DNA from 4 places in the Pseudoalteromonas sp. DL-6 genome. Region 3 is predicted to be linked to each of the others. Evidence: predicted binding sites of a transcription regulator. Region 3 holds the regulator's gene; each other region holds the start of a gene.
What was found. The regulator LexA, encoded in region 3, represses DNA repair genes until DNA is damaged. The targets are predictions, from matches to a motif close to TACTGTATNNNNATACAGTA.
Positions count from the first base shown of each region.

Region 1 (2,209 bases), 1.4 Mb from region 3:
TTACTCACAGCATTGATTTCAAAGATTCTTTAATTAGAACCTCAGTCGACATATCGGGTTTGCTTACTGATTTTACTGCTTTTTGCGCTTGTGGCAATTTATAACCGAGCGCCACTAACGCCGAAACCGCATCATCGGCCGCATTATTGGCTATAGTTGCATCGCTCGCAGGCTCTATTACGGCGCTATCGCTAAACGGGGTAAATAAATCGTTGCCCCAATTTTTTAATCGGTCTTTCATTTCGAGCACTAAACGCTCTGCGGTTTTTTTACCTACCCCTGGCAATTTAACCAAAGCGGTAGCATCTTCATTATTTACGCAACTTACAAACTGCTGCGCCGACATACCCGACAAAATAGCTAAACCCAATTTTGGCCCTACGCCATTGGCTTTTAACAGCTCTCTAAATAAGGCTCGTTCGGTTTTATTATTAAAGCCAAACAATAACTGTGCGTCTTCGCGTACTACAAAGTGAGTGTACACAATGGCGTTGTCGCCCACTTTGGGTAAATCATAAAAACAGGTCATTGGCATTTGTACTTCGTAGCCAACACCACTCACTTCTAATAATATTTCTGGGGGCTGTTTTTCAACTAACACGCCGTTTAAGCGACCTATCATTGTTATTTCCTTAGACGTCCTCTAACGGTTTTGCTTGCGCTACCCGCTAGTTTTATTAAATTTTGTTCAGAGTGAGCATGGCAAATCGCAATCGCGAGTGCATCCGCCGCATCGGCTTGTGGCGTACCCGGCAGTTTAAGTATATTTTTAACCATATGTTGTACTTGCGATTTATCGGCACCACCGTTACCCACTACAGCTTGCTTTATTTGCCGTGCTGAGTATTCAAACACTGGTAAGTCGGCCATAGAGGCACCGACAATGGCAGCACCACGAGCTTGACCAAGTTTTAAAGCAGAATCAGGGTTATGCGCCATAAATACTTTTTCTATAGCAAAGGTTTCAGGCGAAAACTGCTCTATAAGCTGCGTAATACCTTGGTAGATCATTTTAAGTCGGGTGGGAAAGTCGTGATCGGCTAATTTAATACAGCCACTGCCTAAGTAAGTAAACTTAGCACCTTGGTGCGCAACCACACCGTAACCCGTTAAAAGCGAGCCCGGATCGATCCCTAAAATAATGGCCAAACAGCACTCTCATTATTGTTATTCATTAATAATGCTAATAATGCCAGAGCACTGTATAAATTACCAGTACCAAGCCAAAACAAAAATGCCTACTTAAAAAGTAGGCATTTAAACGCTATTTGGCCGCAAAGTTTACGCTAAAGCGCGCACTAAGCCTTGAGTATTTTGTTTGAGCGTACGAGCAATCATAAAATAGCCTAACCCTGCTACAAACACGCCACCAGCAACGGGGCCAATAATCCAAATATTAGGATGCAGCTTACCTGCCAAATCAAACATTTGCTGCTGTACTATTAACAGTGCTATATCACTGAAAAATGCAGCGACTAGTCCGGCTAAACCGCCCAGTAATAAAAACTCATACAAGGTGGCATTTTTTATTAATCGGCTTTTAGCGCCTAACGTACGCAATATTACAATTTCTTGCATGCGCTCACCTAAGCTTGCTTGCACCTGCGATATTAATACCAACGCACCACATAGCACCACAATAGCCAATACAAAACCAATGGCTAACGACACTTGTTCAATAGTCGATTGTATTTGCTTAACAAAGTTATCTACATCAATTGCTGTAATCGTGGGGTATGTACGTAATAACTGGCTAAAGTCGCGCTTTTGCTCAGGTTCAATGCGTACCGATGAAATATAGGTCGCCGGAAAGTCGCTTAGTACATCAGGGCTTAAAATAATAAAAAAGTTAGGCTTGAGTGTGGCCCAATTTACTTTTCGCACACTGGTTATTTTAGCGTCGAACGACTGCGCACCAATTAAAAACGTGAGGGTATCGCCTAATTTAACATCGAGGCGCTGCATCATCGACTCTTCCAGTGAGGCCTCGGCAACAGCGTCATCGCCAAACCACTGGCCATCGATAATGTCATTTTGTGAAGGGACTTCGTCAAGCCATGTTAAGTTAAGTTCGCGACCAATGCCTGAGCGGGCTTCTTCGTCTTTTTTCTCGTTGTCTTGCAGTGACACTTCACGCGCGACCGCTTCACCGTTGACGGCATTTACGCGACCACGAATAGTCGGATAAAACTCCGACACTTGAATGCCC
Region 1 covers NZ_CP019770.1:1,215,319-1,217,527, reverse strand. Annotated here, with positions in the region: gene ruvA (Holliday junction branch migration protein RuvA) at 5-622, opposite strand; gene ruvC (crossover junction endodeoxyribonuclease RuvC) at 625-1,149, opposite strand; gene B1F84_RS05680 (FtsX-like permease family protein) at 1,282-2,209, opposite strand, start outside.
Region 1: a site for LexA is predicted at 1,199-1,218, ahead of ruvC (crossover junction endodeoxyribonuclease RuvC). Genes of this name have one in related genera too.

Region 2 (2,209 bases), 950 kb from region 3:
GCCAAAAAACCAGCGCAAATAGGCTTTGCCACAAAGTATTTTCAGTATAAAAAACTTGTTTGCCTTGACGAGTGTAGTGATCGCTTACACCTAACTCAACATCGCTTCGGTAAAGTTCATCAACTTCTATAATGCAGCGTGTACTGGCTAACATTTCACTGAGCCGCGAACGGGTTTGCTTGTTAAATTTACGCATTAAAAAGTCATCTGCAAAATACAGTAACTCATCACTAAGCGGGTTTTCTATAATTTGCTCAAGCTGCGCTTTTACCCATTGCTTATTGCCCTGTCGGTATTGCTCCCTTATTTGAATTTCTAAGGCTTGTGCATCGTCTTCGCAGGCATTAAGTACATCAAACGCAAGTGTTGGGTTAGTTGTTTTTAGTTGCTTATAAAGTATAACCAGTAACTTGTTTTTTAACTCTTGTGCAATAACCCCTACTACTACTTCATTTATTAGCTGCCTTGCTAGTTCTTCTCTTTCATTGTCATCTTTTGTATTTTTAAGCGTTAGTCGCAAACGGTTTAATTTATAGTTAGACTGCGCTTCCTTTATTGAATCAAAGCGCGATAAGCTTTCATTATGCTCTTGCCTAACAGGTGTTACGCCTAAATCTCGCAGTACAAATCGATTTTGATGATTAATATCGCCTGCACTGAGCCTGCCAATATATAAAAATTCAAAATACTCGAAATACTCTTCTCTATTATTTATCACGTACTGATTATATAAGTGTGCAAGACACTCTGGCTTAGATTCAAAGAATGAAATAGCTATTTCAAATAAGTTACTTTTAGCAGCGCTTTTTTTAAATAATGGCGTTTGTTCTTGCTTTTCTAGCAGCTCTATTAAGGCCGGTTTTGTTAGGTGACTTAGTAGTTGCCTATGATCTTTATCAGAGGGTTCTACAATTAACTTTGCCGCTTTTAATTTAAAAAGTGCTTGGTATGGCGAGCTAATTTCTTCGTAGTTTAATGATTGGGTTTGAACTAAATAAGGCTTACGAGAATAAATACGCGCCAACATACACTGGCTTTGCTCGTCGAGCGTATTTATTTTATTAATAAATTTAATATGCCTTTGCTCGAGTAAATGCACGCATTTCTCACTAACAAACGTTAATAGCTCTCTAAAATGTGCCAAATAATATTTCGCTGGTAACTCTTTTCTCATAAAACTGCCTGCACTGTATATAAAAACAGTATCTAGCATCTCGTTATTTTTATCAACCCAATAAAATTTTTTATGCATACGTATTACTATTGAAATATCTTTTTTAGCGTGATCACTCTGTGCTAAGGTTGCCAGCAAATTTAGTGCTACTTTAATTACACATAATAAAAATTAGGATTGAACAACATGACAACACAGCATGCAACTAAAGGTGAGCATAGCGCAGAGACAACGTGCTCGCTTTTTTATGTTATTTTTATATCGGCCGTTGCCGCTATTGGTGGCTTTTTATTTGGTTTTGATTCAGGCGTTATAAATGGCACCGTATCGGCATTGGGTAATACATTTAATTCAAGCAGTGTTGCAACTGGTTTTAATGTTGCATCTGTATTATTAGGCTGTGCATTAGGGGCATTAGCGGCTGGCCCATTAGCTGATAAGTTTGGTCGTCGCGTTATTATGATTGTTACTGCCATTATATTTGCAGTCAGCGCTTTTGGCTCTGGCATTGCAGATAGTTCCGCTGAGTTTATTTTTTACCGCTTATTTGGCGGATTAGGCATAGGTGCAGCCTCTGTTTTAGCGCCTGCTTATATTGCAGAAGTAGCACCAGCAAGTTTGCGTGGTCGCTTAGCGACATTGCAACAACTCGCTATTGTTCTTGGCTTATTTGCAGCCTTTTTAAGTAACTACCTAATTGCTAACGCTGCTGGCGGTGCCGAAGGTATTTTAATGTTAGATTTAGCCGCGTGGCGCTGGATGTTTTGGGCTGAACTTGTTCCTGCAGGGTTATTTTTGATTGGCGTACTTTTTATTCCTGAGTCACCGCGTTACCTAGTCGCACAAGGTAAACTTAAACACGCTAAAACTGTATTTAATAAAATCTCAAATGACGATGCTGATGCACAAATCAGTGACGTGAAGCAGTCTCTGCAAAGTGATAAAAAACCAAGTATTCGCGACTTATTTATTGATGGCAGTAAAAAAGTACACCCTATTGTTTGGGTGGGTGTGGCTTTATCGGTTTTCCAACAA
Region 2 covers NZ_CP019770.1:2,127,696-2,129,904, forward strand. Annotated here, with positions in the region: gene B1F84_RS09910 (exonuclease domain-containing protein) at 1-1,174, opposite strand, end outside; gene B1F84_RS09915 (sugar porter family MFS transporter) at 1,361-2,209, shown strand, end outside.
Region 2: a site for LexA is predicted at 1,186-1,205, ahead of B1F84_RS09910 (exonuclease domain-containing protein). Genes of this name have one in related genera too.

Region 3 (2,209 bases):
TAAGATGACAAAAGGAATAGCAGTCCAGAGTATTTCTACTTTGGTGCTTTCATGAAACTGGGCAGGGACAGCCCCTTTAGATTTGCGATGATGAATGAGTGCCCAAAACATAATGGCAAACACGATCACCCCAATCACACAACATATTAAAAATATAGTCATGTGTAGTTGGTATACATTATTACTTATATCAGTTACGCCTTTACGCATATTATATTGGCTATTAGCAAGCACATTTTGCGAAAAAACTAACAATATAAGCCACAAGGAAGAACTCAGCTTACCCATGTGACGGCTCCTTTGATGCTATTGCTGACGCAAAGCGAAGGGACATACGACTTAAACGCCCATTCGTTATTTTTATTTTTTATAAGGGTGCTGGAGTTATTAAATGTGTGTGCTCAAAACGACTACGCTGTGAGTTATTTTTATTCCAGCTCTTTAATAACTAGTTAAAAAATAAACAATAAGCAAGGTGAGTATGAAAAATAAACAAGGGGTTACTTAAAAAAGTGCAGCAAAAAAATAGTCACTAATTAGTTAGTTAACCTAAGAGTCAGAGGTGGTAAGGGGTAGCTTGAATAACAGCGGAAAAAATATAAAATTTTATGATTTAAAAATAATTAGGATAAATTTATTTATATAAGTATTTAGCGATGTTATTTACAATAACAAAAGCGATTAAAAAGCAGTACCATAAAAATAATACAAGTAAAATCAGCGCCTAATTAATATTAAGCGCTAAGTTATGTTTAACTATCACATCCAGTCAGCGTTACGAATAACACCTACCGCTAAGCCTTCAATATTGAAAGATTCATTTTCCAAGTCGACTTCAATTGCCGAAAACTCGTCATTTTCAGCATGCAGTAATACTTTTCTGCCGGCTTTTTCTAGGCGTTTAACCGTAACATCATCATCCACTCGAGCAACAATAACCTGACCATTTTCAGCCACTTGAGTTTTATGTACAGCGAGTAAGTCGCCATCCATAATACCAATATCTTTCATACTCATGCCGTTAACACGCAGTAAAAAATCGGCCGCAGGTTTAAACATTAAAGGGTCAATTTTACAGTGGCTTTCAACATGCTGTTGCGCCAATATTGGCTCACCCGCAGCAACCCGACCAATTAAAGGCAAGCCTAATTGCTCTGGCTCTTCTTCTTCAACAAGCTGAATGCCGCGACTCGCACCCGGCTTCATTTTAATTACACCTTTTTTAGCCAGTGCTTTTAAGTGTTCTTCTGCAGCATTTGCACTTTTAAAACCCAGTGTTTGTGCAATTTCGGCACGTGTAGGAGGCATACCAGTGTCTTTAATAAACACTTTGATAAGTTCGAGTATTTGCGCTTGGCGTTTTGTTAATGGTCGCATACAACTGGTTTTCCATACAGTACAATTAACTGTGAGTATATACAGTTATTTAAAAATCGCAAATATAAATTAAGACCTTATAAGTCATGATGGCTAAACAATAAGATGCTTTAAAACCGCAATAATAAATGTAATTATTAGCAGTGCATTATCATATTAATTCTCAATTACTTATCCAAGGAGCTAGCATGAGTATTTGGCACCAACCAATTACATTAGAGTTTTGTAAGCAATTAGATCAAGGGATCACTGGCCAAGGCACGCTCATGAAGACCATGGGAATTGAAATCAGTGAAATTGGTGATGACTACTTAGTCGCCACTATGCCAGCCATACCTGAGCACCATAATCCAATGGGTATAGTGCATGGTGGTGCCAATGTCGTGCTTGCTGAAACAGTAGCAAGTTATGCCGCTAACTTTGTGGTTGATTTCAGTCGATTTTATTGTGTTGGGCAAGAGATCAGCGCAAGCCACTTAAAAGCGTCACGCAACGGCACATTAACCGCCACCGCAAGGGCTTATCATATAGGTAAACGCAGCTCGGTTTGGGATATTAAAATAACCAATAGCCGCAATGAGCTTTGCTGCGTATCAAGAATGACCGCAGCCGTAGTCGAGCGAAAAGGTTAAATTACTTTTCCAGAGGGTAAATAGTAACTTCAATGCCTGCGCCAATTGCAGATATGCGTAACAAGGTATCTGCATGCAAGGCCTGATTAAAACATTTTGGCGACGTACCAGACTCAAACCCCATATCAAACGTTCTGCGAGAGCAACTTAACCATTGCTTTAATGCATTGCGTGAACACGACTCGATTAACTCACACAAG
Region 3 covers NZ_CP019770.1:3,078,496-3,080,704, forward strand. Annotated here, with positions in the region: gene coxB (cytochrome c oxidase subunit II) at 1-288, opposite strand, end outside; gene lexA (transcriptional repressor LexA) at 760-1,377, opposite strand; gene B1F84_RS14420 (PaaI family thioesterase) at 1,566-2,009, shown strand; gene B1F84_RS14425 (hypothetical protein) at 2,011-2,209, opposite strand, start outside.

Region 4 (2,209 bases), 1.1 Mb from region 3:
TAACCTCTTTTTACTTAGAGATTTTAGCAAGACCTGCGCAGCGTCAAGACTTCGATGAAGGTGATGACGAATAAAACGCTAAGTTGCGTTTAGTGTAGTTTTTGAAAATGGGCCAAGTGGCCCATTTTTTGTGGTTTTTACTTATACACTATGACACTTTTTATACTTTTTATTACTTCCGCAAGGGCAAGTATCATTGCGTTTTATTTTAATATCGGCAACCGGTGTGATCTCACCATCAAGGTATCGCCACTGTTCATCTTCTTTAATAAACTTTGAATGCTCAGCCAACTCGCAATATAGATCTTGATAAAAGTAATGAGCTTTAAACTTTACAAACCCTGTATCTTCATCATAGCCAGAATCTAAAACGGTTAAGTTTACAAAGCGGCAGCTAGTTGCAAAGTCTTTAATTTCTGATAGTGAGTTTTCAGCTTGTTTTTCTTTTGCGTAGCTATCACGAACAAAAGCTGCATTTTTAACAGCATAAGCACTGTAGCGAGCACGCATAAGTTGCTCAGGTGTTTGTGGCTGTTTGGTTTTTAAATGAAAAGGTTCACAGCAATCAGCATAAAGTTGCTGACTGCCACAAAAACATAGTAGGGCGTTGGAGGTCATAATAAATGTACTGTGTATTAAAACGCTAGTTTACCAAGCTTATTGCGTTAGTGAAATCTCAGCTTGGGCGCTTTTTTTGCTAAAGCAATATAGCTTAGTGCGTGTATGGCTCAGGTTTAATGATAACTGAGATAGCTGCTGATTATTTATTATGTCAGTCCAGGTGATCACCGCGGCAAAATTACCATTATGAAGTGCAGAGCTTAAAACATACTCTAAATTAACTAAGTGCTTTTGACGTATAACCAGTAATTTACTGGTATCAATTGAGCATGAATCAAGCAGCGCTTTGCTAGGCACATGGTCTGGTGCAATTAAAAGTGTCCATGCATTTAAACTATTGTATTGGTGTAATACTTTTAATAATTCAAACGTTGCTGAAATTTCATCTTCAATTTGAACAACGTTAACACAATCTGATTGGTCATCTTGTTGGTAGCTCTTAACTGTTCTTACGGTAATAGGCTGTAACATAATCGTCTCACTCACTGGGTTTTTATACAGTACATGTATACAGTAGTTTATACAGTTGTTTGGTGCAAGTGTTTTTTGCTATTTTTTGTACAGTTATTCAGCTGAGCATGAAAATTTAATTATTTAAAAACAAATAAGTTATATATAACAATTGATTAGGTATTTAGTGGGTGAGCGCTTTTGGTGTTAGTTTTTTAATCTACGACTAAGCTGAAATACAGGGGATATACAGTACTTTTAAAAAATTAAGCGTTGTTGCATTTAGCATATAAACGCTTAATTAATTTATAGATGAAATGAGTTACAAGGTAGTAAAATTATTTTTCGTGACTTATAGGGATCAAATGTGAAAATTGTAACTGATGAATTTGTTCATATAAGCTGGCAGCATAACATTGGGCGTCTTTAAGTCGTTTAGTGCTAATATGCTTACGTATATCGCTCATTGCTTCTGTTGCTGGCTCATATCCTTGGCTACTAGCTAAGCTAAGCCACGCAGCCCCATGAAATACGCTTTGTGGTACGCCTTGCCCTTTAATAAAAAACAGCCCTAAGTAAAACTGTGCACGATAGTTTCCTGCCATTGCTGCTAAACGCATCCATTTTGCGGCTAAAGCGCCTTGTTCATTTTTAAGGTAATAAAGGGCTTTATTTAATGTGTCTTGATCGGTGCTTTTAGAGCTCGCAGGGAGGTTTGCATCGCTTGGTTGCGTTACAAAAGAAAGAATGTTGTCTAATTGTTGCTCTAAGTCTTGGCCACTTGGTGTCGTTTTGATCATGCTACTTCGTTTGTTATTTTAATCACTTAGCTAGTTTAGTATATAGCAAGGTAAAATGTCCTGTAAAAAGTTATTTTTATGCTAAAATCTCGCCACTTTTTACAACCACAAGTTTATTATGCTCGAAGCCTTATTTAAAATCCGTGCAAATGATTCTTCGGTTCGCCGTGAATGTATTGCCGGTATGACTACATTTATTACGATGGTTTATATCGTATTCGTTAACCCAGCTATGCTTGCAGAAGCCGGTATGGACCAAGGTGCCGCATTTGTTGCCACCTGTATTGCTGCTGCAATAGGGTGTTTTATTATGGGTTTGTGGGCCAATTATCCACTGG
Region 4 covers NZ_CP019770.1:1,947,052-1,949,260, reverse strand. Annotated here, with positions in the region: gene B1F84_RS08960 (DUF6172 family protein) at 1-74, shown strand, start outside; gene B1F84_RS08955 (YchJ family protein) at 142-618, opposite strand; gene B1F84_RS08950 (SulA-like leucine-rich domain-containing protein) at 658-1,092, opposite strand; gene B1F84_RS08945 (sel1 repeat family protein) at 1,410-1,871, opposite strand; gene B1F84_RS08940 (NCS2 family permease) at 1,990-2,209, shown strand, end outside.
Region 4: a site for LexA is predicted at 1,118-1,137, ahead of B1F84_RS08950 (SulA-like leucine-rich domain-containing protein). Genes of this name have one in related genera too.